2 regions of the Paraburkholderia sp. JHI2823 genome follow, and region 2 is predicted to be linked to the other one. Evidence: riboswitches for the same ligand, from Rfam matches in the RefSeq annotation. Region 2 holds a riboswitch; the other holds the start of a gene.
What was found. Region 2 has a riboswitch for glycine ahead of VSR34_RS22210 (D-amino acid dehydrogenase). Riboswitches for the same ligand answer to the same signal wherever they lie in the genome.

Region 1: another riboswitch for glycine. It lies ahead of gcvT (glycine cleavage system aminomethyltransferase GcvT); the one in region 2 lies ahead of VSR34_RS22210 (D-amino acid dehydrogenase).

The regions. Positions count from the first base shown of each region.
Region 1 is NZ_JAYMRY010000008.1:4,937-20,588, reverse strand. It holds gene putA (trifunctional transcriptional regulator/proline dehydrogenase/L-glutamate gamma-semialdehyde dehydrogenase) at 1-2,898, shown strand, start outside; gene VSR34_RS11410 (branched-chain amino acid ABC transporter substrate-binding protein) at 2,995-4,143, shown strand; gene VSR34_RS11405 (thiamine pyrophosphate-binding protein) at 4,268-5,974, opposite strand; gene VSR34_RS11400 (L-serine ammonia-lyase) at 6,061-7,449, opposite strand; gene VSR34_RS11395 (alginate lyase family protein) at 7,546-8,547, opposite strand; gene gcvP (aminomethyl-transferring glycine dehydrogenase) at 8,876-11,836, opposite strand; gene gcvH (glycine cleavage system protein GcvH) at 11,904-12,284, opposite strand; gene gcvT (glycine cleavage system aminomethyltransferase GcvT) at 12,372-13,490, opposite strand; glycine riboswitch at 13,580-13,716, opposite strand; glycine riboswitch at 13,773-13,873, opposite strand; gene VSR34_RS11375 (oxidoreductase) at 14,074-15,135, opposite strand; gene VSR34_RS11370 (UvrD-helicase domain-containing protein) at 15,472-15,652, shown strand, end outside.
Region 2 is NZ_JAYMRY010000021.1:107,448-123,099, forward strand. It holds gene VSR34_RS22205 (LysR family transcriptional regulator) at 169-1,119, shown strand; gene VSR34_RS22210 (D-amino acid dehydrogenase) at 1,213-2,466, opposite strand; glycine riboswitch at 2,615-2,713, opposite strand; gene VSR34_RS22215 (KUP/HAK/KT family potassium transporter) at 3,307-5,388, opposite strand; gene VSR34_RS22220 (potassium-transporting ATPase subunit F) at 5,714-5,809, shown strand; gene kdpA (potassium-transporting ATPase subunit KdpA) at 5,806-7,614, shown strand; gene kdpB (potassium-transporting ATPase subunit KdpB) at 7,628-9,778, shown strand; gene kdpC (potassium-transporting ATPase subunit KdpC) at 9,782-10,363, shown strand; gene VSR34_RS22240 (sensor histidine kinase KdpD) at 10,459-13,260, shown strand; gene VSR34_RS22245 (universal stress protein) at 13,375-13,791, shown strand; gene VSR34_RS22250 (sodium:proton antiporter) at 13,818-14,999, opposite strand; partial or broken gene VSR34_RS22255 (transposase) at 15,490-15,652, shown strand, end outside.

The DNA of each region.
Region 1 (15,652 bases), on a different contig from region 2:
CCGCGCGTGCGCGCGCTCGCCGTGCTGGCGCGTCGCTATGACATCGGCCTCAATATCGACGCCGAAGAAGCCGACCGCCTCGAACTCTCGCTCGACCTGCTCGAAGCGCTGTGTTTCGACCCGGAACTCGCGGGCTGGAACGGCATTGGCTTCGTGGTGCAGGCTTACCAGAAGCGCTGCCCGTTCGTGATCGACTACATCGTCGATCTCGCGCGCCGCAGCCGTCACCGCATCATGGTGCGCCTCGTGAAGGGCGCGTACTGGGATACGGAAATCAAGCGCGCCCAGGTCGATGGCCTCGAAGGCTACCCCGTGTACACGCGCAAGATCTACACCGATGTGTCGTACCTCGCCTGCGCGAAGAAGCTGCTCGGCGCGCCGGACGCGGTGTATCCGCAGTTCGCCACGCACAACGCGTACACGCTCTCGGCGATCTATCACCTCGCGGGGCAGAACTACTATCCCGGCCAGTACGAATTCCAGTGCCTGCACGGCATGGGCGAGCCGCTGTACGAAGAAGTCACGGGCCCGCTCTCGCAGGGCAAGCTCAACCGTCCGTGCCGCGTCTACGCGCCGGTCGGCACGCATGAAACGCTGCTCGCGTACCTCGTGCGCCGCCTGCTCGAAAACGGCGCGAACACGTCGTTCGTGAACCGCATCGCCGATGAAAGCGTGCCCGTCGCCGAGCTGGTCGCGAACCCCATCGACGAAGCTGCGAAGGTCGTGCCGCTGGGCGCGCCGCACGCGAAGATTCCGCTGCCGCGCGAGCTGTACGGCAAGGAGCGCTTCAACTCGATGGGCCTCGACCTCTCGAACGAACATCGCCTCGCGTCGCTTTCGTCGGCGCTGCTCGCGAGCGCGCATCATCCGTGGCGCGCCGCGCCGATGCTCGAAGGCGACGAAATCATCGCGGGCGTCGCGCGCGACGTGCGCAATCCGGCCGATCATCGCGATCTCGTCGGCACCGTTGTGGAGGCAACGAGCGAGCACGTGAGCGCCGCGCTCTCGCACGCCGTGGCCGCCGCGCCGATCTGGCAGGCAACGCCCGTCGAAGCGCGCGCCGACTGCCTCGCACGCGCCGCCGACCTGCTCGAAGCGCAGATGCACACGCTCATGGGCCTGATCGTGCGCGAAGCGGGCAAGTCGCTGCCGAACGCGGTGGCCGAGATTCGCGAAGCGATCGATTTTCTGCGCTACTACTCCACGCAGATTCGCCAGGAGTTCTCGAACGACACGCATCGCCCGCTCGGTCCCGTGGTGTGTATCAGCCCGTGGAACTTCCCGCTCGCGATCTTCATGGGCCAGGTGGCCGCCGCCCTCGCCGCGGGCAATACGGTGCTCGCGAAGCCCGCTGAACAAACGCCGCTGATCGCCGCGCAAGCGGTGCGCATTCTGCGCGATGCCGGCGTGCCGGCGGGCGCGGTGCAATTGCTGCCGGGCAACGGCGAAACCGTGGGTGCGGCGCTGGTCGCCGATGCGCGCACGCGCGCCGTCATGTTCACGGGCTCGACCGAAGTCGCGCGCCTCATCAACAAGACGCTTTCCGAGCGCCTCGACTCCGAAGGCCGCCCGATTCCGCTGATCGCCGAAACCGGCGGCCAGAACGCGATGATCGTCGATTCGTCGGCGCTCGCAGAGCAGGTGGTGGCCGACGTGCTGCAAAGCGCGTTCGATTCGGCGGGCCAGCGCTGCTCGGCGCTGCGGGTGCTGTGCCTGCAGGACGACGTGGCCGACCGCACGCTCGAGATGCTCACGGGCGCGATGAAGGAACTCGCGGTGGGCAACCCCGACCGCCTCTCGACCGACGTCGGCCCTGTGATCGACGTCGACGCGAAGCGCGGCATCGATGCGCACGTCGCCGCCATGCGTGAAAAGGGACGCACGGTCCAGCAGATGCCGATGCCCGAGAGCTGCGCGCAAGGCACGTTCGTGCCGCCGACGCTCATCGAGCTCGACAGCCTCGACGAACTCAAGCGCGAAGTGTTCGGCCCGGTGCTGCACGTGGTGCGTTATCGCCGCAGCCAGCTCGACCGCCTGCTCGAACAGATCCGCGCGACGGGCTATGGCCTCACGCTCGGCATTCACACACGCATCGACGAAACGATCGCGCATGTGGTCGGCCGCGCGCACGTGGGCAACATCTACGTGAACCGCAACGTGATCGGCGCGGTGGTGGGCGTGCAGCCGTTCGGCGGCGAAGGGCTTTCGGGCACGGGTCCGAAGGCCGGTGGCGCGCTGTATCTCTCGCGCCTGCTCGCGAAGCGTCCGGCCGGCCTGCCGAAGTCGCTCGCCGATGCACTCGTGGTCGACGTACCGCAAGGTGAGAGCGCACCGCAGTCGGCACAATCGGCGCTCACGACGCTGCGCGACTGGCTCATTGCCGAGCGCCAGCCCGCACTCGCGGCACGCTGCGAAGGCTACCTCGAATACGTGCTCGCGGGCGCCACGGCCGTTCTGCCGGGCCCGACGGGCGAGCGCAACACGTACACGCTTTCGGCGCGCGGCACGGTGCTGTGCGTGCCCTCGACGGCAACCGGCGCACGCGCGCAACTGGCCGTTGCGCTCGCAACGGGCAACCGCGCGCTGTTCCAGGGCGCGGCGGGCGAGGCGCTGGTGAACGCGCTCCCGGCGCCACTGAAGGCGCACGTGGCGATCAGGAAGACGGCGGACGCCGACTTCGACGCCGTCCTCTTCGAAGGCGACAGCGACGAGCTGCTCGCGCTCGTGAAGGACGTGGCAAAACGTCCCGGCCCGATCGTTTCGGTCCAGGGAGTGGCGGCGCACGCGCTCGCCAACGGCGATGAGGATTACGCGCTCGAACGTCTGCTCGCGGAACGTTCGGTCAGCGTGAATACGGCCGCAGCAGGCGGTAACGCGAATTTGATGACGATCGGCTAAGCAGCAGCCATACTGTCGGTCGTCTCAAGACAAGGAAGCGGCAAGGCTCATTCAATCCGAAGCCGCTCGTTTGATACCTGGTACCAAGGAGAAGCAATGCAACACACGATGAAGCAGCTGGCAGGTGCAACGCTCGTTGCGGCCGTGTCGCTGGTGGGGACTGCGCACGCACAGCAAGTCGAAGAAGTGAAGGTGGGTTTCGCCGGCCCGATGACGGGCGCGCAGGCGCACTACGGCAAGGATTTCCAGAACGGCATCACGCTCGCCGTCGAGGACATCAACGCGACGAAGCCCGTGATCGGCGGCAAGCCGGTGCGCTTCGTGCTCGACTCGGCCGACGACCAGGCCGACCCCCGCACGGGCACGACGGTCGCGCAGAAGCTCGTCGACGACGGCATCAAGGGCATGCTCGGTCACTTCAACTCGGGCACGACGATTCCGGCTTCGCGCATCTACGCGAACGCGGGCATCCCGCAGATCGCCATGGCGACCGCGCCTGAGTACACGCAGCAAGGCTTCAAGACGACGTTCCGCATGATGACCTCGGACACGCAGCAAGGTTCGGTGGCAGGCACGTTCGCGGTGAAGAACCTCGGCATGAAGAAGATCGTCGTGATCGACGACCGCACGGCCTATGGCCAGGGTCTCGCCGACGAGTTCTCGAAGGCAGCCAAGGCGGCCGGCGGCAACATCATCGATCGCGAGTACACCAACGACAAGGCCGTCGACTTCAAGTCGGTCCTGACGAAGGCGAAGGCGATGAACCCCGACCTCGTCTACTTCGGCGGCGCCGATTCGCAGGCCGCGCCGATGGTCAAGCAGATGAAGTCGCTGGGCATCAAGGCTCCGCTGATGGGCGGCGAAATGGTGCACACGCCGACTTTCCTGCAGATCGCCGGTGACGCGGCGAACGGCACGGTGGCTTCGCTCGCAGGCCTGCCGCTCGACCAGATGCCGGGTGGCAAGGACTACGTCGAGAAGTACAAGAAGCGTTTCGGCGAAGACGTGCAGACGTACTCGCCGTACGCCTATGACGGCGCGATGGCGATGTTCACGGCAATGAAGAAGGCCAACTCGACGGATCCGGCGAAGTATCTGCCGTTCCTCGCGAAGACCAGCATGCCGGCTGTCACGACGTCGGACCTCGCGTACGACACGCGCGGCGACCTGAAGAACGGCGGCATCACGCTGTACAAGGTCGTCGACGGCAAGTGGACGACGCTGCAGAGCGTGGGCGGCAAGTAAGCGCCTGACGCTGCAACGAGTAGAAAAGCCCCGCGGGTGTCGAGCCTGCGGGGCTTTTTGTTTGTTTGCACGCTTGCCATCGCCCACAGGGCCAAAGGTGAGCTTCTTCAGGATTCCTCTTCAGTCACGCTCCGCGCATCTTCCGGCCCGCTTCACGAACCTGTTCGAGCGTCGCCGCGGGCGTGCTCGCTTCCTTCGTCACGCGAATCTCGATCAGCGCCGGCTTTCCAGCCGTGAGCGCGCGCTCCAGCGCAGGCGCGAACTGTGCCGTGGCGGTGACGACTTCGCCGTGCGCGCCGAACGACTGCGCAAACGCCGCGAAGTCGGGATTCGTGAGCTGTGTGCCGTGCACGCGGTTCGGATAGTGGCGCTCCTGGTGCATGCGGATCGTGCCGTAGTGCGCGTTGTTCACGACGATAAAAACGACATTGAGGCCGTACTGCATCGCCGTCGCGAGTTCCGATGAGGCCATCATGAAACAGCCGTCGCCCGCGAGCGCGACCACGGTGCGCGACGGATAGAGCGACTTCGCGGCGATCGCGGCGGGCACGCCGTAGCCCATCGCGCCGCTCGTGGGCGCGAGTTGCGAGCGGAAGTGGCGGTATGCGAAGTGCCGGTGCAGCCAGGTCGCGTAGTTGCCCGCGCCGTTCGTGACGATCGCGTCGTCGGGCAAACGGGCGCGCAGTTGCTCCATCACTTCGCCCAGTTGCACGTCGCCGGGCATCGGCAGCGGCTTGCGCCATGCCTGCCACGCCTCGTGCGCCTGCGCGGCGCTCCCGGCCCACGCAGGTTGAGCGGGTGCGGGAAGCCCGGCGAGCAGCGCCGCGATTTCCGCGAGACCGGAGACGATGGGCAGGTCGGCCGCATATACGCGCCCCAGTTCTTCCGCGCCCTGGTGCACGTGAATGAGCGTCTGTTTCGTTTTGGGGATGTCCAGGAGCGTGTAGCCGCCCGTCGTGGCTTCGCCCAGACGCGGCCCGAGCGCGAGCAGCACATCGGCTTCGCGAATGCGTTTGGCCAACGCGGGATTCACGCCGAGGCCCACGTCGCCCGCGTAGTTCGGGTGGTCGTTGTTGAGCGTGTCCTGAAAGCGGAACGCGAGACCCACGGGCAACTGCCAGTTTTCGACGAAGCGCTGAAAGTCCGCGCAGGCCTGGGTGTTCCAGCCGTTTCCGCCCGCGATCACGAACGGCTTCTTCGCGCCCGCGAGCAGTTCGCGCAGCCGCGCCATCTGGGCCGTGGAAGGCGAGGCCTGCACACGCTGCGCGGGTGGGGCGATGGGCTGCGCTTCGGCTGCGGGAATCGCGCCGCTCAGCATGTCCTCGGGCAGCGCGAGCACGACCGGACCCGGCCGGCCCGACATTGCGACGTGGAACGCGTGGCTCATGTACTCCGGCACGCGGCGCGCATCGTCGATCTGCGCGACCCACTTCGCCATCTGGCCGAACATGCGGCGATAGTCGATCTCCTGGAACGCCTCGCGGTCCGTCTGGTCGCGCGCGACCTGGCCGATCAGCAGGATCATCGGCGTGGAGTCCTGGAACGCCGTGTGCACGCCGATCGACGCGTGGGTGGCGCCCGGCCCGCGCGTGACGAGCGCGATGCCGGGCTTGCCCGTGAGTTTGCCGATCGCCTCCGCCATGTTCGCCGCGGCCGCTTCGTGACGGCAGACCACGGTCTCGATGCGCGCGGTTTCGTCGGACAACGAATCGAGCACAGCGAGATAGCTCTCGCCGGGTACGCAGAAAACGCGCTCGACGCCATTGGCAACGAGCGTATCGACGAGGAGGCGAGCCCCGGTGGTGGTGGCGGAATCGTTCGGCTGCTGCATGGCGTTCAAGTCTCCTTCAATCGTTACGTGAGTCCGTCCGGATACTTCGGGCAACGCGTCGGGCAAGGCGACACCGCATCAAACGATCAGCACTCCACGATATTCACCGCGAGGCCGCCGCGCGAGGTCTCCTTGTACTTCGTCTTCATGTCGGCGCCAGTCTCGCGCATCGTCTTGATGACGGAGTCGAGCGAAACATAGTGCGCGCCGTCGCCGCGCAGCGCCATGCGCGCGGCGTTCACGGCCTTCACCGAGGCCATGGCGTTGCGCTCGATGCAGGGAATCTGCACCATGCCGCCCACGGGGTCGCAGGTGAGGCCGAGGTTGTGCTCCATGCCGATTTCGGCGGCGTTCTCGACCTGCTGGGGCGTGCCGCCCAGCACGGCGGCGAGCGCGCCCGCGGCCATCGAGCAGGCCACGCCCACTTCGCCCTGGCAGCCCACTTCCGCGCCGGAAATCGACGCGTTGAGCTTATAGAGAATGCCGATGGCGGCGGCGGTGAGCAGGAAGTCGATCACACCTTGCTCGTTCGCGCCGGGCGTGAAGCGCACGTAGTAGTGGAGCACGGCGGGGATGATGCCGGCCGCGCCGTTGGTCGGCGCGGTCACGACGCGCCCGCCTGCGGCATTCTCCTCGTTCACGGCGATCGCATAGAGGTTGATCCAGTCGATCATCGAGAGCGGGTCCTGCAGCGCGCGCTCGGGGTTGCCGGTGAGCGCGCGATAGAGCTGCGACGCGCGGCGCTTCACGGCGAACGGGCCGGGCAAGGTGCCGTCGGCGTCGGGATTGTTGATGCCGCAACCACGCGAGACGCACGACTGCATCACGTCCCAGATGCGCAGGAGACCGGAGCGAATCTGCTCGTCGCTGTGCCAGACGCGCTCGTTCTCGAGCATCATCTGGGCGATGCTCTTGCCCGTCGCGGCGCACTGCGCGAGCATTTCCGCGCCCGTGTGGAACGGATGTGGCAGTTGCTGCGCGGCGGCGAGCACCTTGGTGTTCGGCGCGCCGGCCGTGACGACGAAGCCGCCGCCCACCGAGAGATAGGTGCTTTCGCGCAGGGTTTCGCCGCCGGCGGCCAGCGCGCGCAGCTTCATGCCGTTGGGGTGCTCGGGCAGCGCCTGGCGATAGAACGCCACGTGCTCCTTCGGCACGAACGCAATGGGGTGGCGCCCGAGTAGCGCGAGCTGGCGCGAGCTGCGCACGGCTTCGAGGCGCTCGTTGATGGTGTCGGGATCGACGGTGTCGGGCGCATCGCCCATCAGGCCGAGCATGACGCCGCGGTCGGTGCCGTGGCCCTTGCCGGTGGCGCCGAGCGAGCCGTACAGCTCGACTTTCACGGCGGCGGTGCTCGCGAGCAGTCCGTCGCGCTCGAGTCCTTCGGCGAACATCAATGCCGCGCGCATGGGCCCGACCGTGTGGGAGCTGGAAGGCCCGATGCCGACTTTGAACAGATCGAAAACGCTTACTGCCATGGGTGCTGCTCCTGCTTGTCTGACGTTGGTTGGTAAGGATGCGGCGCTATCGCGGCATCGTTGTTTGCGTGCCGCCGCCGCCACCCTCGGGCGCGTTTAGCGCGCCGGCAACGGCAGACAGACGGCGAGCCACGCGGGCGGCGTGGGCGCGAGTTGCAGGGCGACTCGTGCAAAGCGGCCGTCGAGCCGCGCCGCCAGGTGAAAGAGTTCCGCGGCGTTTTTCGGGTCCCACTCCCCGGTGTAGCCGGGCAGGCCCGCTTCGCGCCGCGTCGCGTCGAACGGCACGTTCGAGTGCACGAATTCCTCGTGCGTTTTCTGGCCGAGCGCGAAAGGCGTGAGCCAGTCGAGCGCGGCGGCGAGCGTGGCGCCGTTGGCCGCGCGCTCGGTCAGCCAGTTGCGGTTGTGGCGCCGTGCGGCGAGCGCGGCGGTCACGAGCGGCTGCAGATCGTAGGTCACGTAGTGCAGCGCGTCGCGTTCGGTGAAGTCGAGCGTGGAGCCGTCGGGGGCCACGTTGTCGCCGATATGCTCCACGAAGAGCCGCTGCGCCGTCGCGATCATCTTCCGGTTGTCGAGCGTGAACGCGATCATCGCTACCAGTTTGACCCGATGGCTCTGCCAGTTGTTCGCGAAATTGCCCTTGAGCGGGCGCGGCTGCGCGTCGATCTGCGCGATATAGCCGTTCGCGAAGCTGTTCAGGAATTGCATCGTCGCGTTGCGAGTTTTCACGGGCAGCGCGCTCGCGGTCATGTCGTAGGCGAGGATCAGCCCCTCGAAGCGCGTTTCGTCGATGGGATTGAAGCTGGGTTTGTAGGTGGTGACCCATGCAAAGAGAAACCGGTCCACGAGCTTCAGGAAGCGCTCGTCGCTCGTCGCGCGCCACGCGAGCGCCGCGTTGCGCATGAGGTCGAGCTCCTTCGCGGCCTCGACGCTCTGGTCGTAGATGCCCTCGTGCGGCAGCGTGCCCTCGGTATGCAGGCGCGCCGGCGGATGCGGCACGTCGTTGACATGCGCGAGTACCTCGGCCACGAGTGCCTTCACGCCCGGGTCGGCGTTGGTCCGTTCGCTCGATTGCAGCGCGGGAGCCGCGCAGAAGTTCATGGCCGCATGGGCCGTGCCGCCGAAGGCGGCGCAGGCGAGCGCCAGTGCGGCCGCGAGGCGCTGCGGGCCGCGACGCGCGAGGCCGCGCGCCTGCCGGGTCGTGGTTCGCGCGGGCTGGCAGATCGCGTTGCGCGTCGAGACCCGCAGTGCATCCCGAAGTGATTCCCGCAGTGAATCCCGCAGTGAATCCATTCCCACCTTCCGCGCCATGCGCGACTCCCTGATTCAAGGCTGACAGGTGTGTGATGTTAGCGGTTTGCGGCGGCAAATGTGAGGGGGAAGACCGCCGCTGCGTGAGCCGGAAGATCACGCAGCGGCCTCGCGTGGCTTATTCGCCGGCGGCCTGGTTGTCCTGATCCGCGTATTCGGCCATTGGCACGCACGAGCAGAACAGGTTGCGGTCGCCATAAGCGTTGTCGGCGCGGCCGACCGGCGGCCAGTACTTGCGCGCGACGAGCGACGCGACCGGGTAGGCGGCCTGCTCGCGCGAGTAGGCGTGCTTCCAGTCGTCGGCGACCACGACGGCGGCCGTGTGCGGCGCGTGGCGCAGCGGGTTGTCCTCCTTGTCCGCGCGGCCTTCTTCCACGGCGCGGATTTCCTCACGGATTGCAACCATCGCGTCGACGAAGCGGTCCAGCTCCTCCTTCGACTCCGACTCGGTCGGCTCGACCATCAGCGTGCCCGGCACCGGGAAGCTCATGGTGGGCGCGTGGAAACCGTAGTCCATCAGGCGCTTGGCGACGTCGTCCACGGTGATGCCACTTGCATCCTTGATGGGGCGCAGATCGAGAATGCATTCGTGCGCGACGAGCCCGCCCGGGCCGCTATAGAGCACCGGATAGTGCGGCGCGAGCTTCTTCGCCACGTAGTTCGCATTGAGGATCGCGTTTTCGGTCGCGGCGGTGAGGTTGGCCGCGCCCATCATCGCGATGTACATCCACGAGATCGGCAGGATCGAGGCCGAGCCGTAAGGCGCCGCGCTCACCGCGCCGATGCCGTGATCGTCGCGCTTGTAGCCCGACGAAAGCTGGTTCGGCAGGAACTGCGCGAGGTGCGCGCCCACGGCAACGGGACCGACGCCCGGGCCGCCGCCGCCGTGCGGAATGCAGAAGGTCTTGTGCAGGTTCAGGTGCGAGACGTCGCCGCCGAACTGGCCCGGGGCCGCGAGGCCGACCATCGCGTTCATGTTCGCGCCGTCGACATAAACCTGGCCGCCGTGCGCGTGCACGATCTCGCAGACTTCGCGGACGTTCTCTTCGAACACGCCGTGCGTGGACGGGTACGTGATCATGATCGCCGCGAGCTTCGCCGCGTGTTGTTCGGCCTTGGCCTTGAGGTCGGCGAGGTCGATGTTGCCTTGTGCGTCGCACGCCACGACCACGACCTGCATGCCGGCCATTTGCGCCGACGCGGGGTTCGTGCCGTGCGCCGAAGCGGGGATCAGGCAGACGTTGCGATCGCCTTCGCCGCGCGAGGCATGGTACGCATGGATGATGAGCAGGCCTGCGTACTCGCCCTGGGAGCCCGCGTTGGGCTGCAGCGAGACGGCGGCGTAACCGGTCGCGGCCACGAGCATCTGCTCGAGCTGGTCGACCATCTCACGGTAGCCGACGGTCTGCTCGGCGGGCGCGAACGGGTGGATGCGGCCGAACTCGGGCCACGTGACCGGCAGCATTTCCGAGGTCGCGTTCAGCTTCATCGTGCACGAGCCGAGCGGGATCATCGAGCGGTCGAGCGCGAGATCCTTGTCGGAGAGGCTGCGCAGGTAGCGCAGCATTTCCGTTTCCGAATGATGACGGTTGAAGACCGGATGCGTGAGGTATGCGCTTTCGCGCACGAGCGCGGCCGGGAACGTTGCCGTGGCGCTCGCGGCGAGTTCGGCGTCGAGCTTGTCGACCGAGGGCGCTTCCTCCGCGAAGGCGCCTTGCGCGAACACGGCGAGCAGATCGGCGAGATCGGCGCGCGTCGTGGTTTCGTCGACGGACACGCCCACGCGCGTCTCGCTCACGTGGCGCAGGTTCATGCCGCGCGCGAGGGCGGCGTCGTGCAGCGCCTGGGTGCGCGGGCCGGCTTCGAACGTGAGCGTGTCGAAGAACGACTCGTTGACGAGCGTGTAGCCCAACTGCTTCGCACCGGCGGCGAGGATCGCGGCGACGCGGTTCACGCGCTGCGCGATGCGCTTGAGGCCTTGCGGGCCGTGATAGACGGCGTACATGCTCGCCATGATCGCGAGCAGCGCCTGCGCCGTGCAGACGTTCGAGGTGGCCTTCTCGCGGCGGATGTGCTGTTCGCGAGTTTGCAGCGCGAGGCGCAGCGCCGGGTTGCCTTGCGCATCGACGGTCACGCCGACGAGGCGCCCCGGCATCTGGCGCTTGAATTCGTCCTTCACCGCGAGATACGCGGCGTGTGGGCCGCCGAAGCCCATCGGCACGCCGAAACGCTGCGAATTGCCCACGGCCACATCTGCGCCCCATTCGCCCGGGGGCGTGAGCACGGTGAGGGCGAGCAGGTCGGCGGCGGCGATCACCGAGCCGCCGGCTGCATGCACGGCTTGCGCGAGCGCGCGGTAGTCGCGCACGTCGCCGTTCACGCCCGGATATTGCAGCAGCACGCCAAAGGCGCCTGCACTGGGGGCCTCAGCGGCGGGACCGACCTTCACCTCGATGCCGATCGGCTTCGCGCGCGTCTTGACGACCTCGATCGTCTGCGCCAGCACGTCGTCGGCGACGAAGAACACGTTCGACTTCGACTTGCACACGCGCTGCACGAGCGTCATGGCTTCGGCGGCGGCGGTGGCTTCGTCGAGCAGCGAGGCGTTCGAGATCGCGAGGCCCGTGAGGTCGGTGATCATCTGCTGGAAGTTCAGGAGGGCTTCGAGGCGGCCCTGCGAGATTTCCGGCTGGTAGGGCGTGTACGCGGTGTACCACGCCGGGTTTTCGAGCACGTTGCGCAGGATGACGGCTGGCGTGTGCGTGTCGTAGTAGCCCTGCCCGATGTACGAGCGGAACACCTGGTTCTTGTCCGCGAGCGCGCGCAGGGCGGCGAGCGCCTCGGCTTCCGAGCGCGGCTGCGAGAACGGCCCGAGCGGGAGCGTCTCCTTGCGGCGGATCTTCGCCGGAATCACCGCATCGATCAGCGCGGCGCGCGAGGCGAAGCCGAGCGCGTCTAGCATCGCCTGCTGGTCGGCCGTGTCAGGGCCGATGTGGCGGGCGGCGAAAGCGTCGTGCGCTTCGAGCGCAGCAAGCGAGAGCGGGGAGTTCATCAGACGATCCGGGTGTTCGAGCTTCATGGGGGTTCCTGCGGGCGCGGGCGGTGCGCGTGGCGAGCGCGCCGCCGCGCCGTTGCGGTTACGGGAGTTAAGCGCCGATGGCCTTTTCGTAGGCTGCGGCGTCGATCAGCGCATCGAGCTTGGCGTCGGCGGCGGGCTTGATCTTGAAGAGCCACGATTCGTACGGCGCACCGTTGACCTGGTCGGGCGTATCGACGAGCGACGTATTCGACTCGATGATCTCGCCTGCGACCGGCGCGTAGATGTCCGAGGCGGCCTTGACCGACTCGATCACGGCGACGGCGTCGCCGGCGGCGACCGCGCGGCCCGCGTCAGGCAGCTCGAGGAAGACGATGTCGCCCAGCGCTTCCTGCGCATGGTCGGTAATGCCGACGGTCAGCGTGCCGTCGGCTTCGGTGCGGATCCACTCGTGCGATTCGGTGTATTTCAGATCGGCCGGGATGCTCATGGGTTGCTCCAGTGCGTGGTTCGGCGAATTTTGGTTCGCTTGTTGCTTGAAAAAGGGGAGGGCGTGCGCGGCTTAAATCCTTGCGGATCAGGCGACGAGCACCTTGCCGTTGCGCACGAACGGCAGTTTTACCACGCTTGCGGGAAGGGCCTTGTCACGGATCTGCACCTGCACGACGTCGCCCGGCTGCACGCCCTTCGGCACGCGCGCGAAGGCGATGGATTCCTGCATGGTCGGCGAGAACGTGCCGCTCGTGATCTCGCCCTCGCCGTGCGGCGTGAGCACCTTCTGGTGCGCGCGCAGCACGCCGCCCGCCTTGCCGTTTTCCTTCTGCAGGATCAGGCCGACGAAGGCCATGCGCGAGCCGTTCGCCTCCAGCGCCGGGCGGCCGACGAAATCGCGCGGCTCTTTCATGTCGACGGTCCAGGCGAGGCCCGCGTCGAGCGGCGAGACGCCGTCGTCCATGTCCTGGCCGTAGAGGTTCATGCCCGCTTCGAGGCGCAGCGTGTCGCGCGCGCCGAGGCCGCAGGGCTTCACGCCCTGGCGCTGGAGGGCGTCCCAGAACTCGCACACGGCGGTGGCGGGCAGCACGACTTCGAAGCCGTCTTCGCCGGTGTAGCCGGTGCGCGCGATCATCAGCTCGCCGAACGGCGTCGCCTCGATCTTCGCGGCGTTGAAGGGTTTGAGAACTTCCGTGGCGCTGCGCGAGGAGGGCGCGACCTGCCAGACCTTTTCGCGCGCGTTGGGGCCCTGCACGGCGACGATCGCGAGATCGCGGCGCGGCGTGATGGCGAGGCCGAAGCCGCCTTCGGCATTGAGCTTTTCGAACCAGGCGATGTCTTTTTCGGCCGTGCCCGCGTTCACGACGGTGCGGAACTGGTCGTCGGCGAAGTAGTAGACAATCAGGTCGTCGATCACGCCGCCTTCGGGGTTCAGCATGCAGGAGTAGAGCGCCTTGCCCGGCGTGATGAGTTTCGCGACGTTGTTGGCGAGCGCGCGCGAGAAGAATTCGCGTGCCTTCGGGCCCGAAAACTCGACGACGCACATGTGCGAGACGTCGAACATGCCCGCGTCGGTGCGCACGGCGCGATGCTCGTCGATCTGCGAGCCGTAGTTGACGGGCATGTCCCAGCCGCCGAAATCGACCATGCGGGCGTTGAGCGCGCGGTGAGTGTCGTTCAGCGGGGTGCGTTTGAGTTCGGTCATGGGGCCTCGGGCAGTCGCGAAAAATCGCGCGAAAACGAAAAAGGCCATGCAGGAAGCGCCGCAGGCACGATGCCCGTGGTCGATTCTTGCATGGCCCCTCTGTCCTCGGTACCTGAGAGATTGCGCCCTTTATTGCGGCGCGCGCCCCTTCGGTGGGCAGCCTGAACGCGGGGCGGTTAGTTTTGCGCCACCGCCCGTTCTACTGCCGCTCTCCAGAGTTGCGGACCTTCTGCTGCTTCGTTGGCTTCGCGCAGAAAGCGCAGAAGCGGCGAAGCAGCGGTCCGGCGCGCACGGTCCTTTTGCCTGAGAGTTTGTGGGTTGCCCCTTCGGCGGCGCCGGTTGCACTAGTGAAGGCAAACGGCGCGCTCTCCCGGCGCGCGCAGCGATTGTGCGCGACGCGTCGGGGCTGTGTCAATGCGGAAAAATTCGGCGCGCGGCGCGGCGAAACCGCTGGAAGCTTTGCGGGCATTGGCTCGCGCGGATCGGCGGTGCGACCTGCGCGGCGGCGGCGAAAAACGGGGGCGGTTCGGTTGGCGGCGAACCGAACGCGAGCCGGGCGGCGCCTCGACCCGCGCGGCGACGCTCAGGACTCGCGCACGAACGCCAGCGTGCGGCCTTCTTGCGCGCTTTGCATCGCAAGCTCGATGAGCGCCATGACGTCGATGGCGTCCTGAGGGCTCACCGGGAACGCCTTGCCCTCGCGAATCGCAGCGGCGAGTGCGCGGTACAGATCCGCGTAGTTGCCGGCCGCGTTGGGCACCTCGAGATCGGCTTCCTGGCCGTCGTCGCGCAGCACGTGCAGCCGGCCCGCCTCGTTGCCCGCGCCGAACCCCGGCTGCCCCGGGCGCAGCCCGTCCTTGAGCTGATCCTCCTGGGTGTCGAGGCCCTTCTTCAGATAGCTGCCGCGTGTGCCGTGAATCGCGAAGCGCGGCGCATACGCGGCGAGCGCGCTGGCGTGCAGCACGGCGTCGTGGTGCGCATAGCGCAGCACGAGGTGCGCGTAATCCGGCGCGCTCGCGTTGTCCCGGCGCGTGTGGACGAAGGCGGTGATCGATTCGGGCGCGCCGAAGAGCGCGAGCGTCTGGTCGATCAGATGCGGCCCGAGGTCGTAGAGCAGGCCGCCGCCGCGCGTGGCATCCTCGCGCCAGCGCTGCTTCACTTGCGGGCGGAAGCGGTCGAAGTGCGATTCGTAGTGCGTGACGCGCCCGAGCTGGCCGCCCGCGATCAGTTCGCGCACGGTGAGGAAATCGCCGTCCCAGCGGCGGTTGTGGAACGGCGCGAAAACGAGGCCGCGCTGCTTCGCGATGGCCGCCAGCGTGCGCGCTTCTTCGGCCGTGAGCGTGACCGGCTTGTCGACGAGCACATGTTTGCCGCGCTCGAGCGTGCGGCGTGCGAGGTCGTAGTGCGTGTCGTTGGGCGTGGCGATCACGACGCACTCGATCGCGTCGATCGAGAGCAGGGCGTCGAGGTCGGGGACGATCGCTGCGTCCGGGTAGTCGGCCTGGGCGCGCTCGCCCTGGCTCGTCGCGATGGCGGCAAGCTGCGCGGCGCCGCTATGGGCGATCACCGGGGCATGGAAGGTCTGGCCGGCGAAGCCGTAGCCCATCAGGCCGATTTGCAGCGGTGCAGTCTGCGTTGCAGTCATTTGGCGCTTCCTCTTTTTCAGCGACGGAACCGGAGGGCCCCGCTGAATGAGCGGCGCGGCGCGAGCCACGGCCGCGGGTGACGGAAGGGCGTTATTGTGGCACGGCGCGCCCGCGGGAGCGGGGTGAGGCGAGGGCCGCGAGGCGCGTGAAGATCGGGGGCGACATCGGCGCAGCGCCGCGCCGTGTTAACATCGCACCTCCCGCGCGAGGGCGAGATGTCCGCATGCCTCGCGCCGTGCGGATTGCCGGGCGTCGGCGTTCTCAGCCGACGCCGCAGCGCCACGAAAATCCGCACGCGTCCCAGCCGTACCACCCGTTTTTCCAATCCAGCAACGATGTCCGCAGGCCTGAATCCCGCCCAAAGCGAAGCGGTGCGCTATCTCGACGGTCCCTGTCTCGTGCTCGCCGGCGCGGGCAGCGGCAAGACGCGCGTCATCACGCAAAAAATCGCGCACCTCATCGAAGCGAAAGGCTTCGAGCCGCGCCATATCGCGGCCGTCACGTTCACCAACAAGG
Region 2 (15,652 bases):
TCCGTGTGTGAATGGCCAGGTCATCCAGCCAAGGATCGGTGTACGACCCGGTTTTTGTCGGGCCGCCGTTTTGAGACACTATGTGCGCAATCTTTTTGAACAGAAATCCCAGGGATCAGATGTTCATATCGGAATTTCCGAAGCAAGCGATCAGGGGGAACGCAGGCAATGATTCAACTGCAGGACGTGGATCTCAAGCTAATCAGGGTTTTCATGCATGTCGTGCGATGCGGCGGCTTCTCCGCGGCCCAGGCGACCCTGAACGTCAGCCAGTCGACCATCAGCGAGCAGATGACCACGCTCGAAACGCGTCTCGGCCTCAAGCTGTGCGAGCGCGGCCGCGGCGGCTTCCGTCTCACCGAGCACGGACTCGCGACCTATGAGGCAGCCCAGCGCCTGCAGGTCGCCGTGGAGGCGTTCTGCATGGAAACGGACGCGTTAAAGCAACATATCGCGGGAAGGCTCTACCTCGGCATCATCGACAACACGGTGACGGATACCGCTTCGCCGCTGCCGCAGGCGTTGCAGAAGTTCGTCTCGCGCGGTGACGACGTGCACGTCGACGTCTATATCGGCATGCCAGCGGAACTCGAGGAGCGGGTGCTGGACGGCAGGCTGCATGTCGCGATCGGGCATTTCCCGATACACGTGCCAGGCCTGAACTACACCGAGCTCTATCTCGAGCCCGACGGTCTCTATTGCGGCAGGGGGAACCCGCTCTTTGCGAGCGCACGGGAAGGCGGCGACCAGACCGAAGCGATCGCCGCGAGCCGCATCGCCGCGCGCGGCTACCTGCAGCAGCACGATCTGAAGATGCTCAGCGCGAGCAAAGCCGCGGCGACCGTCGACAACGTCGAGGCGCAGGCGATCTTGATCCTTTCCGGCGCGTATATCGGATTCCTGCCTAACCACTACGCAACACGTTGGGTCGAGCGCGACGAAATGCGGCGAATCGGCCCCGGGCAATTTGGCATGCAGTCGCCGTTCTGCGCAGTGACGCGCCGGGCTTCCGCTGTGCCTTCGATCCTGCAGGCGTTCATGGTCGATCTGCATGAAGTCTGGCTGAGCGAGCGACCGGGCAAACACGAGGACGAAACGAAGCCTGCACGCCGCAGGTAAAGGCGGCGCGGCATGTCCGGCAACCGCGAAGACGCATGAAATGGCGCTCGCACGCCGTGGGCATGCGGGCGGCCATTGCGCCGCAGGCTGCTCTCAGGACACCGCGAGGCGCACTCCCCGTGAACTGCCGGCGGCGCCCTCGATCAGCGCGGCGACGTTCTCCGCCGTTGCCGCCGACAAAGTCCAGCCGAGGTGCCCGTGCCCCGTGTTGTAGAACACGCCCGGCATGCGTCCCCTGCCGACCTTCGGCAGCATGCTCGGCAACATCGGCCGTAGGCCCGCCCACGGAATCACGCGCGAGGTGTTGATCTGCGGGAACAGGCTTCGGGTCCACTCGACGAGCGGCGCGACGCGATCCGCGCGGATGTCGCGGTTGAAGCCGTTGATCTCGGCCGTTCCGGCCACGCGGAACCGGTCGGCGCCCAGCCGACTCGTGACGATCTTGGCGCTCTCGTCGAGCAGGCTGACCCACGGCGCGGCGCGCTGGCTGATCTCGTCGTCGAGACATACGGTGATCGAATAGCCTTTTACCGGATAAACGTTCACGTGGTCGCCCAACATCGACGCGAATGCACGGCTGTTCACGCCCGCGCAGACGACGATTCGGTCGAACGCTTCGTCATGCGAATTACCTTGTTCCAGCGTGGAGAGCGTGAAAGCGCCGTCCGAACCGCGCCGGATTGCATCGATCTGCGTGTCGTAATGGAACTCGACGCCGAGCCGCACGCACGCGTTCGCAAGGCCGCGCGTGAACTTGTGGATGTCGCCGGTGGAATCGGATGGCGTGAAGAAGCCGCCGAAAAAAGCGCCCTCCAGTGCCGGTTCGATCTGCCGGATCTCGGCTGCCGTCACGGGCCGGCGATCGAGTCCGCCTTCGTTCAGGATGGCGTTGACCTTCGAGGCCGTGTCGAAGCTCTTGCGGTCCTTGTAGATGTGCAGGATGCCGCGCTGCTCCAGGTCGAACTCGATCCCTTCCTTGCGCGCCGTGTCGAACAGGTGCTCACGGGCCGCAATCGCGAGGCGCACCGTCTCGAGCGTGTTCGCGCGATAGTTTGGGATCTGCCGCAGGAACTCGGCCATCCACGTGTATTTGTGCCAACCTGGCAGCGGATTCACGAGCAGCGGCGCGTCACGCGTGAGCATCCAGCGCAGGCCTTTGAGGACCGTGGCGGCGCTGTTCCAGACTTCGGCGTTGCTCGCGGACAGCTGGCCGCCATTCGCGAAGGAGGTCTCCATCGCGCTATAACGATGGCGTTCGAACACCGCAACGCGAAAACCACGTTTTGCAAGGGCGTAAGCGGTCGTGACGCCGGTAATTCCGGCGCCAATGATGGCGATTCGTGACATGACATGGTCCCGATTAGATTGAGCACTGTCGTTTCCGACACCAGTGCCCCATCTGTCCATGGACCTGAGAGTTTCTTCCTGCCGCGCGCTCGATCCGGCGGGCAGGAATCTCCTTCGGTGGGCGCGTTCGCGCCGCTCTCCAGATGTTCTCGCCGCAGGGGTCCTTTTGCCTGAGAGTTTCCGGGGCGGTTGCTCCGTCGGCGCCGTCACACGCTTTCGCAGTGACGGTCTCTCCCGCTGCAGCTCATCGAACAGTGCAAAGATAGCGGCAAGATAATCGGCCTGCAAGCGGTATTTTTCACGGTCAATTGTGCTGAGCGACGTTTGAAAGGCTCGTCAAGCGCCCATGAGTCGCTGTCGCTTCCGACTTGCGCACACAAACAGCACGGGCAGTCGCTTGCCAACCCGAAGCTGCAGATCAGCAAGCGAGGAAACCTGCCATTGGAACGCCCGCAATACTCCGGATCCCGACGAAGAAGCTACGCACGGAATTCGGCCATTGCTGACGCTCAGGTGTCGCCCCTCGTGAGGCAGCTTCAGGCGCAGTCCCGTCATTCAAACCTCCACGACCACGAATTTCGGGTCTAACTCTCAGCGGATGCGTACTTGCGCCCCCCTTCGGTCATTCAAGCTTGTGTAGTCTCGATGTCCGTTCAGGACGTCACACCGGCCACTCAGATATTTGCGCGATCAGCGGCGGTAGCGTACGAGACCTGGCTAGCTCTATTGTCAGCCGCCACGGCTTGTGCGCGTGACGCACTTTCGCGACCGAAAGCCAGATGGGCGCCGGTTAGACTGCGCTTGCCACCGCCCGCGGCGATCGTATCGCACACGCCTCCCTCACTCGAGGTCAAGCCGCGCCCCCATCTCGACTACACGGTTAGGCGGCACCTTCAGGTGGTTGGTCGCGTCCAGTTCATTTTTGCGCAGCAGAATAAAGAGACTCAACAGCAAACGGCGGCCGGGATTCAGCTTCCTTGATACCGTGAGCGACTCGCGCCCGAGGTAAAACGAGGTGGTCATCGCGTCGTACGCCTCTCGTCCGGCTTTCTGCAAGGCTTGTTCAAGTAGGTCCGGCACGTCGAGCGACTCCAGATAACCGTAGCGCCCCACAATGCGAATGAAGCCCTGATCGAAGCACTGCACATCGAACCGGTCCTCCTGCGATACGCGTGGTATCTCCTCGGTCAGCAAGGTCAGCAGAATCACCTGCCGGTGGAGCACCTGATTGTGCTTCAGGTGGTGCAGCAGTGTGGTGGGCACCGAGTCACCGGCGGCCATCAGAAACACGGCTGTGCCCGTAACGCGGTATGGCGTGTCTCTCGCGAGACTTGCGATAAAGACGTCGAGCGGCAAGCCCGAATCACCCCGTGAGCGGCGCATCGCCCGTAGCCCGACCAGCCAGGCTGTCGATACCAGAAACGTGAGGCCGCCGATCGCGAGAGGTAGCCAGCCGCCGTCCGCAAACTTCAACGCATTGGCCGCGACAAACGCTGCGTCCACCACCATGAAAACCCCGGCGACGAGTCCGACGCGCCACACAGGCCACTTCCACCGCACGTGCGCGAATGCCGCGAAAAGCATGGTCGTGATCGCCATGGTGGTCGACACCGCAATGCCAAACGCCGCCGCAAGACTGTCCGAGGAGCGGAAGAGCAGTACCACGCCAATGGTCCCGGCCATGAGCAGCCAGTTCAGACCGAGCAGGTAGATCTGTCCGGCCGTGCTCGACGACGTGTGCCTGACCGTCACGCGAGGCGAAAGGCCGAGTTGTGCCGCCTGTCGCGTGAGAGAAAAGACTGCGGAAATCAGTGCCTGCGCCGCGACGATGGTCGCGAGCGTTGCCAGGACCACCATGGGATACAGTCCCCACGTGGGGACGGTCGTATAGAAGGGCCGCGATGCTGCGCCGGGATTGCGCAACAGAAGCGCGCCCTGTCCGAGATAGCTGGCAGTCAGCGCGGGCAGTGCCAACCCGTACCAGGCCAGACGTATGGGTCTGGCGCCAAAGTGCCCCATGTCGGCGTACAGCGCCTCGCCGCCGGTCAGGCACAGCACCACGGCTCCCAGCGCGAGAAAGCCCCGGAAACCGTTGTGCATGAAGAAGATGGCACCGTTGATGGGGTTGAACGCTGCAAGAATGCCGGGCGCTTCCGCAATGGATGCAACGCCGAGGACGAAGATCACGACAAACCAGATGGCTAGTACCGGACCGAATGCCACCCCGACCTTGCCCGACCCGAGGGGCTGAACGGCGAAGAGCGCGACGAGGATCACCACCGTGATCGGCACGACATAGTGCGAGAAGGCCGGTGTCGCGATCTCGATCCCTTCCACCGCGCTGAGCACGGAGATCGCCGGCGTGATGACGCCGTCGCCATACAGCATCGCCGTACCGAACATCGCGAGGAACACCCAACGCAGCGCAGCCCGCCGTGTCTCTCGTCCGGTACGCTCTCCCACCAGCAATGCGAGCAGTGCCAGCAATCCGCCTTCGCCGTGGTTGTCGGCCTGCATCAGAACGAGAACGTACTTGACGCTCACCATGAGGATCAGCGACCACAGGAAGAGGGAAACGATTCCCACCACGTTTTCCGGCGTCGCGGCCACGCCACGCGCACCATTGAACGCTTCCTGCAATGCGTAGAGAGGACTCGTGCCCAGGTCGCCGAAGACGATGCCGAGCGCGGCGAGTGCGAGCGATGCCATAGCGGTGGCTGCGTGGGCGGACGGCGGCGCATGGGGAGGACTTGTGTTCTTTCCGCGCTGGTCAGCCGGTTCGACGCTGGCGTTAGTTGGGTTCGACATGTTAACCAAGCTTGGGTCGTTTAAAACCACTGCAAATCGCAGCCATCCGTGCGCGGATTTTGCACCAGTTCCGTCCCACTGTCGCTGGTCGCGTACATCACACGCAAAGGTCATTCAGGCTCTTCCGCCATAGAGAGAGAGCCAAAGCCGATGAATTAAACAGCTTACGCAATTCGCCCCTTGCCACGCACCTGCCGCGCAGGTTCCTATCGTTGGCCACCCTTCCCATATATTCAATATTTACAGCTTTTTTATTCCCGGTTGCCTAGTCTTTTCATGACCATTACAAAGGTCTGACTTCGCGTCATCGTTTCCGATCAGCCAGGGGAAAAGAAATGGACCTGATCTACATCGTCGGCATTGTCGCTTTCCTCGGGCTCAGTGCCGCGCTTGTCGTCGGTTGCGAGAAACTCTACGGGCGTGCACCGGGAGGCCGGCCATGACCGCGTGGATGATCTGGCTCGCCGCCGCGGCGACGCTTCTCCTGCTCGTGTACCTCGTGTACGCGCTACTGCGCGCGGAGGAACTCGAATGAATACCTACAACGTACTCCATGTCGTACTTTTCATCGTTGTCCTGACTGCCATCGCCATTCCGCTTGGTCACTACATGACCTCGGTGTTCGATGGCACATCTGTCGTCGTCCGCAAGATCGGACGGCCGGTCGAGCATCTCCTCTATCGGCTTGCTGGGGTGGATCCCGACGCAGAAATGTCGTGGAAGCACTACGCGTTCGCGGTCCTGCTGTTCAACGCGCTGGGCGCATTGGCGGTGTATGGATTCCTGCGCCTGCAGCAATGGCTGCCCGCGAATCCGCAAGGCTTCGGCCCCATGACGCCCGATGCCGCATTCAATACGGCAGTGAGTTTCACCACCAACACGAACTGGCAAAACTACACGCCGGAAATGACGGTGAGCTATCTCACGCAGATGACGGCGCTCGCGGTTCAGAACTTCCTTTCCGCTGCTACTGGCATTGCCGTGGCCGTTGCGCTCATACGAGGGTTTGCGCGCCACACGACAAAGACGATCGGCAATTTCTGGGTCGACCTGACGCGCTGCACGCTGTACATCCTCATGCCGATCGCGTTCGTCCTTGCGCTGGTGTTCGTGAGTCAGGGGGCGATCCAGAACTTCAGGGCATACGTGGACGTACCGACGCTCCAGGTCACGACGTACCAGGTGCCAAAGACCGACGCACAGGGCAACCCGCTCAAGGATGCAAAGGGCAACCCCGTGATGCAGGACATGAAGGCGGACAAGCAGACGATTGCGATGGGGCCGCTGGCCTCCCAGGAAGCGATCAAGATGCTCGGCACCAACGGTGGCGGCTTTTTCAATGGCAACTCCGCGCATCCCTTCGAGAACCCGACGCCGTTGGCGAATTTCATCCAGATGATCGCCATGTTGTGCATTGGCGCGGCGCTGTGCATCGTTTTTGGCCGCATGGTCGGCGACAAACGGCAAGGCTATGCCGTGCTTGCGGCCATGACCATCGCATTCGCGATCGGATGCTGGGGTGAGATCTCATCCGAGCAGGCGGGCAATCCGTTGTTCACCTCGTTGCGCGTCGACCAGACCAGGTCGCCGTTGCAGACCGGCGGCAACATGGAAGGCAAGGAAGTCCGGTTCGGTATTGCCGACTCGGGCATCTTCACGGTCGCCACGACGTCAGCATCGTGCGGCGCGGTCAACAACATGCACGATTCGCTCACGCCAATGGGCGGTTTCGTACCGATCCTGATGATGCAGCTGGGCGAGGTCGTCTATGGCGGCGTGGGATCCGGGCTTTACGGGATGCTGGTATTCGCACTTCTCGCCGTGTTCATCGCCGGTTTGATGATCGGTCGCACACCTGAATATGTCGGCAAGAAGATCGAATCGTACGAAATGAAGATGGTGTCGATCGCGGTCCTCGTCATGCCAATGATCGTGCTCGTCGGCGCGTCGATCGGGGTGCTGTCACCGCTGGGTACCGCGGGTATCTCCAATCCCGGCCCGCACGGATTCTCCCAGATTCTCTACGCGTTTACCTCGGCCGCTAACAATAACGGCAGCGCGTTTGCCGGGCTTTCCGTCAATACGCCGTTCTATAACGTGCTGCTGGCTATCGCCATGTGGCTTGGCCGCTTCGTGCCGGTCGTCGCGGTGCTTGCCGTCGCGGGCTCGCTCGCCCAAAAGAAGCGCATTGCCGTGACAGAAGGGACCTTACCGACGCACGGTCCGCTGTTCGTCGTGCTGCTGCTCGGGGCCGTGCTTCTGATCGGCGCGCTGACGTTCGTGCCTGCGCTTGCACTGGGGCCCGTTGCCGAGCATCTGTCGATGATTGCAGCTCACTGAGTACGAGGAAAGCATGACTACGCTCACTCAACCGCCTGCCCATCGCCCGGACAATCTTGGTCAGGCACGCACGGCTGCGCGCTCGATGTTCGACCCCGTGCTCGTCAAGCCCGCAATCGCCGAGTCCTTCATAAAGCTCAAACCGCGTACGCAGTTGCGCAATCCCGTGATGTTTTGCGTATACGTCGGCAGCATCCTGACGACGATACTCTGGTTTGCCGCGCTCGCCGGTCAGGCCGAGGCGCCGGCGGGCTTCATCCTCGCCATTGCGTTGTGGCTGTGGTTCACCGTGCTCTTCGCCAACTTTGCGGAAGCGCTTGCCGAGGGCCGCTCCAAGGCGCAGGCAGCGTCGCTGCGCAGCGCTAAGCACAACGTGACGGCGAAAAAGCTCAGCGACCCGCATCCGAAATCGCCCGTCACGGTCATGGCCTCCACCGATCTGAGGAAAGGCGATGTGGTGCTGGTTGAGACGGGGGACACCATTCCTGCTGACGGCGAGGTCATTGAGGGCGTTGCGTCCGTTGACGAGTCGGCCATTACGGGTGAATCCGCGCCGGTGATCCGCGAATCGGGCGGCGACTTTTCATCGGTGACGGGAGGCACCCGCGTGCTGTCGGACTGGATCGTCGTACGGGTTTCGGTGAATCCCGGAGAGGCATTTCTCGACCGGATGATCGCGATGGTCGAAGGGGCGAAGCGTCAGAAAACACCGAATGAGATCGCGCTGACGATCCTGCTGGTGGCGCTCACGCTCGTGTTGCTGTTCGCGACGGCGACCCTGCTGCCGTTCTCGATTTTCTCCGTGGCAGCCGCGCAGGCAGGCCACGTCGTGACCATTACGGCACTCGTTGCCCTGCTGGTCTGCCTGATTCCCACCACCATCGGCGGGCTGCTTTCTGCAATCGGCGTAGCGGGCATGAGCCGCATGATGCAGGCGAACGTGATTGCGACGTCGGGGCGCGCCGTTGAGGCCGCGGGTGACGTCGACGTGCTGCTGCTGGACAAGACGGGCACCATCACGTTGGGCAACCGGCAGGCGGCCGCCTTCATACCGGCTCCTGGCGTTTCGGAGCAGGACCTGGCGGACGCGGCGCAACTGGCGTCGCTTGCCGACGAAACTCCGGAAGGCCGCAGCATCACTGTGCTTGCCAAGCAGCGCTTCAATATCCGGGAGCGCGACATGGGCGCGCTGCACGCCACGTTCCTTGGCTTCACTGCGCAGACGCGGATGAGCGGCGTCGACCTGCCGGAACGTGAAATCCGCAAGGGCGCGTCCGAAGCTGTGAAGCAGTATGTCGAGGCCAGCGGCGGCCGCTATCCTGGCGAAGTCAACACGGCTGTGACCGATGTTGCGAGACGCGGCAGCACGCCGCTGGTCGTGGCCGAGAAGCCGGGCGCCCACGGCAGTACCGGCAGCGGCCCGGCGCGCGTCCTCGGCGTGATCGAGCTCAAGGATATCGTCAAGGGCGGCATCAAGGAGCGATTTGCCGAACTGCGCAAGATGGGCATCCGCACGGTCATGATCACCGGTGACAACCGGCTCACCGCTGCAGCCATTGCCGCCGAGGCCGGCGTCGACGACTTCCTTGCCGAAGCGACGCCGGAAGCCAAGCTCAAGATGATCCGCGAACATCAGGGCGCAGGGCGTCTCGTCGCAATGACAGGTGATGGCACCAACGATGCGCCTGCGCTCGCACAGGCCGACGTCGCCGTGGCGATGAACAGCGGCACACAGGCGGCCAAGGAAGCAGGCAACATGGTCGACCTCGATTCGAACCCGACAAAGCTGATCGAGATCGTCGAGATCGGCAAGCAGATGCTGATGACACGCGGCTCGCTCACGACATTCTCGATTGCGAACGATGTCGCGAAGTACTTCGCGATCATTCCGGCGGCGTTCGCTTCGACTTATCCGAACCTGCGCGTGCTGGACGTGATGCACCTGACGTCCCCGTCGTCTGCCATCCTCTCGGCGGTCATTTTCAACGCGCTCATCATCGTCGCGCTCATCCCGCTCGCGCTCAAGGGTGTCCGTTACCGTGCGCTCGGCGCCGCAGCCGTCTTGCGCCGCAATCTGCTGATCTATGGGCTTGGCGGGATTCTGCTGCCATTTCCGTTCATCAAGCTGATCGATGTCGTGCTTACCGCATTTGGGTGGGTCTGAATCATGAACAATTATCTGCGTCCCGTGCTGGTGTTGTTTTTGCTGCTGACGGTAATCACGGGCGGCGTTTATCCGGTCGTGGTGACGGCGGTCTCCCAGGCCGTGTTCCCGCGTCAGGCCAACGGCAGCCTGATCGAGAAGAACGGCAAGCCGGTCGGCTCCGCGCTGATCGGGCAGCAGTTCGATGCACCGTACTATTTCTGGGGCCGCGTCTCGGCCACGACGCCGAATCCTTACAACGCACAGAACTCCGGCGGCTCGAACCTCGGCCCCACGAATCCCGCGCTCGCCGACGAAGTGAAGGGGCGCATTGCTGCGCTGCATGACGCGGATCCGTCGAACACGACGCCTGTTCCGGTCGATTTGGTGACTTCGTCAGGCAGCGGGCTCGACCCCGAGATCACACCGGCTGCGGCGGCGTATCAGGCCGCGCGCGTGGCGCAAGCCCGTGGGCTTACGCTCGACCAGGTCGACGGACTGATCGCGCAGCACACCTCCGGACGGCAGCTCGGCCTATTCGGTGAGCCGCGCGTGAACGTGCTGAGGCTGAACCTCGCGCTGGACGAGATCAAGCCGATGCATTGAGTGTCTGCCTGCGCGGCGGTACATAGCCAACGCGCGTGCCCCGACAGCAGGACTAAGGGACGACTCCAAAGGGATGACTCGCAAGGAGACGTGCGATGAACCGGCCCGATCCCGACGAACTGCTGGACCGGCTGCAGCGCGACGAGGAGAAGAGCCAGCGAGGGCGGCTCAAGATCTTCTTTGGCGCATCGGCCGGTGTCGGCAAGACGTTTGCGATGCTGCAGGCTGCACGGCGCCGCAAGGACGAAGGTGCCGACGTCGTCGTGGGGATCGTCGAAACCCACGGGCGCAAGGAGACGCTCGCGCTGCTCGAAGGGATCGAGGTCATCCCGCCGGCGCGCATTGAATATCGCGGCCGCCTGCTTGCCGAGTTCGATCTCGACGCCGCGCTCGCGCGCAAGCCGCAGTTGATCCTCGTCGACGAGCTCGCGCATTCGAACGTCCAGGGCAGCCGGCATCTGAAGCGTTGGCAGGACGTGCAGGAACTGCTGGATGCCGGCATCGACGTGTTCACGACGGTCAATGTCCAGCATCTCGAGAGCCTGAACGACGTGGTCGGGCAGATCACGGGCATCCGCGTCTGGGAAACGGTACCCGACCGCGTATTCGATCTCGCCGACGAGGTGACGCTTGTCGATCTGCCGCCTGAGGAACTGCTTGACCGGCTGCGCGAAGGCAAGGTCTATATGCCGCAGCAGGCGGAGCATGCGGTCCGCAACTTCTTTCGCAAGGGCAATCTGATCGCGCTGCGCGAGCTCGCGTTGCGCCGCACGGCCGACCGTGTCGATGCGCAGATGCGCGAGTACCGCGCCGATCAGTCGATAGAGCGGATCTGGCAGGCTCGCGAACGCATCATCGTGTGTGTCGGCGCCGGGCAGGAAAGCAGCAATCTCGTGCGCGCGGCGGCGCGCCTCGCTTCGAACCAGAAAGCGGACTGGCTTGCGGTCTATGTCGAGACGCCAAAGCTCGAGCGGCTGGCGGATGCCGTTCGCAAGCGCACGCTCGACGCGCTCAAGCTCGCGTCCGAGCTGGGCGCTGAAACGGTCACGCTCCAGGGCGACGAAGTCGCACCGACGGTGCTTGCGTACGCTCGCATGCGCAATGTTTCGAAGCTGGTGGTGGGTGCGTCATCGGTGAGGGGATGGCGCGCCCGCCTCAGGCCGTCCCTCGCAGAGCAAATGGTCTGGTCGGCGCGCGATATCGACGTCACGGTGGTCAACTCCGGTGCGGTGCGCGAAGCCGCCGAGCGCCACGACGACATGCGCGGGTTTGCGGGGCCAGCGACGGGCGCTCGCCGTTCCGCACCTGGCTCCTACGCCTGGGCCGTCGCGATCTGTGCGGCCATTACAGCGATCGCTGCCCTGTTGCTCGACCGGATCGCGCAGACCAATCTCGTGATGCTCTACCTCCTCGGCGCTGTCTTCACGGCCTCGCGGCTCGGGCGCGGGCCTGGGGTGCTGTTCTCGTTTCTCGGCGTGGCCGCGTTCGACTTCTTTTTCGTGCCGCCACGCATGTCGTTTACGGTCGCCGACACACAATATCTGCTCACCTTCGCCGTGATGCTGATGACATCGCTGACGATCAGCCACCTGACGGCAAGCCTCAAGCGCCAGGCGCATCTCGCCACGCTGCGCGAGCGCCGCACGGGGGCCATGTTCGCGATGACGCGCGAACTGGGTGGCGCCCTGATGACGGACCAGATCATCGAGATCGGCATGCGTCACGTGAGCGAAGTGTTCCAGGCACGCACGGCGATCCTGCTGCCCGATAGCACGGAAAAGGTGCGGCACAAGGTCGAGAACCCCGATCCGGCGACCGCGCTCGACGACGTCGACCTCGATATCGCCCAGTGGGTCTACGACCAGCAGAAACAGGCCGGTCACGGCACGGAGACCCTTCCTGCTGCTACTGCGCTGTACTTGCCGCTGAAGGCGCCTATGCGCACGCGCGGCGTGATCGCGTTGGTGTCTGAGCGGATGGCGGAATTCGCGGTGCCCGAGCAGCGGCGCATGCTCGACACCTTCGTCGCGCAGATCGCGCTCGCGCTCGAGCGGGTGCACTACGTCGAAATCGCGCAGGACGCACTCGTCAGCATGGAGTCCGAACGATTACGCAACTCGTTGCTTTCCGCGATTTCCCATGACCTGCGCACGCCGCTCACTGCGATCGTGGGATTGGCATCGGTGCTCGCCGACCAGGGCGCCGCGATGGCGGGCGGCCCCAAGGCACAGGGGCTCTCGGACGCGATCCGCGAGGAGGCGCTGAGGATGAATGGACTCGTCATCAATCTGCTCGACATGGCGCGTCTTCAGGAAGGCAGCATGCGGCTGAACCGGCAGTGGTCGTCGATCGAGGAGGTGATCGGCTCCGCGCTGGCCGCAAGCCGGCGCATGCTGGGGGAACGCAAGATTCAGGCTCGTGTGCCCCCGGATCTTCCGCTCGTGCAGCTCGATGCGGTACTCGTCGAACGGCTGTTTGTGAACCTGCTCGAGAATGCGGCCAAATATACGCCCGCAGGAACGCCGCTAACCATTGATGCATCCATGATGCAGGACGACGGGCACCGCTACGTGCGCGTCGAAGTCTCGGATAGCGGGCCCGGCCTGCCCGCGGGAATGGAATCGCGGGTGTTCGACAAGTTCACCCGTGGGGAGAAGGAATCGGCACTGCCGGGCATCGGTCTGGGACTTGCCATCTGCCGCGCGATCGTCGAGGCGCACGGGGGCAGGATCGGCGCGTCAAATCGTACCGATATGACGGGCACGGTGCTCGGGGCCTGTTTCTGGTTCATGTTGCCTGCGGACGAAGCACCGCCTTCGGAGACCGAAGTCCCGGAGCTTCCCGGGACAGGAGCGTCACAGAGCCGGTCACCGAATGTCGCCGATAGTCCGCCGTGAATCGCATGCCAGTCGATATTGACGACATTTTTATGCGTTGCTCCGCGAGTTTTTACATCATCCTGGTGAAGTCCGTGCTTCAATCAAGCTGAAAGGTATGGAGTGGAGGTTGGTGTGCTGAAACTGCTTATTCCCGTGCTCGGTGCCAAAGGGGCGACCGAAGCGGCGCGTCACGGAGCGTTTCTGTTTGCGGAGCGATGCGTATCCGAGGTCGAGATCGTCGAAGTGCTCGATGATGTGACGCTAAGTCGTGCCGTAGCGTTTCATTCCCCGGCGATGCTGCGCAGACGGGAAAAGGAGGCGGCGCTCGATGCGCTCATGCAGACGCGGGCGATTCTCGATGATGCTGGTGTCCCGTACACATGGAAACGCGTATTTGGGCCCGCGGAGCGGACCATCGCGCAGTGCGCGGCAAAGGGGCATGCGGATATCGTGGTTCTCGACGCGAGCCATCTCGGCTTCTTCCACAAATGGACCGTCCTCGCGAGGCTTTGGCGCCTGACTTCCACACCGGTGACGATGCTCCACTGACGACTGCGCTGCTCCTGGTCCGGGCGTCACACGACATGCAAGTGCCGCAGCAGCGCTCTCATCGTCGTACCCTGCACGAAAATGGAAAAGGCGACGACGGCAAAGGACACAGTGACGATTTCCTCGCGGCGTGGCACGCCGGGTGGCAAGCCCATCGCGAGCGCCAGGGCAAGAGCGCCGCGCATTCCTCCCCAGAACAGGATATGTTGATGCCGCAGGTCGATGCGCAACGACGTGCGGGAGAAAACCATGCAGCAAGGGTAAACGGCCACCGCCCGGGCTAAGATCACGACCACGATGGCGATGCCGATCGAGGCCCACATCGTTTCGTATTCCCGCTGCGCCTGTTGAATTCCGATGAAAAGAAAGATGAACGAATTCGCGGAAAACACGGCGTATTCGAGCACGTTCTCTACCGCTTCACGGCCCCTCTTCGTCATCGGATTGACTGCGTTGCGCGTGCCCATGGCCAGCCCGGCAACCAGCGTTGCGAGCACACCGGACAGATGAAGGTTCTCGGCTAGCAGGAACGAACCATAGGCCGCGATCATTGCAAACGCGATCTCGACCAGATGATCGTCGGTGCGGCGTAGCAGCGACAGCACCACGTTGCCAATGAGCAGGCCGCAAAAGACCGAACCCAGAAGCACGATAGCGGAGATCTTCAGCACGTCGCCCGGATGAACGTGCGCACCGCCGACGAATGCCAGCACGACGCGAAAGCCGGCCGCCGCGGTCCCGTCGTTGAACAGGCTCTCTGCCTCCATCAAAAGCCTGAAGCGGCCCGACACGCCGGCTTCCCTGAAGCTTGCAAGGACAGAGACGGGATCGGTGGCAGCGATCAACATGCCGAAAAGCAGGCCGGAAATCCATTCCCAATGCACCAGGTAATGCATGGCTAGTGCCGTCACGCCAGCCGACACCAGGACGCCGACGATAGCTAACGTCTGCACGACCGCGAAGTCTTTGCGAATTTCGCCCCACCGCATGTGGAACGCGGCTTCAAAAATGAGCGGCGGCAGCAGAACGTTGTAGATGAAATCTTCGTTGAGGGGGATCGCAGGGAACCTGGAAGACGCCAGCAAAGAGAGGGCGATTCCGGCGATAACCAGACCGACGCTGTATGGCATGTGCAAGCGCCGCACAAGCATCGCTACCAATACCGATACGAGCAACAGGACTTCGAATAGGCCGACGTTAAAGTCCATCGGGACGGCTCCGGTCGAGGAATGCGGAAGTTTCGCTGCGCCTGGCCCGTTGCCGCCGACGCGCTGCTCTGCTGGGCGAATCCCGTAGGATATGCGTTGCCCTGTTATCAAATCATACGCAGGTAAAGGCCCCCGCCGCTATCCGGGTAGGGCTCAGAGGACGCGGACATCGATGCGCCTCCTGTTCGTTGCGATGGCGTGGCGACAAGCGTTGGGATCGTGTCGATAGGGATATTGGCCAGTGGCTGACAACGATCGCAGCGGGCGCTCGTCGCCTTCGGAGGGGCGTCGCGTGATATGACGTTCTACTGCCGTCACTGATTGAATGGCTGCTTGCTGTCGCATAGCCGACTCATGTGCGGCCGAAGACACGTGTTCACGAATGACCCTTGATGGCCTATTTCGTTGAAAAACTCCCCCTGAGAGTCTCCCCCTGAGAGTCGGATTGTTCGCTATCCTGGAATCCATCAATCGACGGGAGTGGATCGTCATCATGGGTCAGCGAAGCGGAGATCAGGAGCAGCTGTTTTACGCGTTCAACCTTGATGATCATGTTCCGAAAGGCCATCTGTTACGCGGCATAGATCATTTCTTCGACGCCGGAGATCTCCGTAAGCACATGGCGTCGTTTTACAGTCATACGGGGCGCCCTT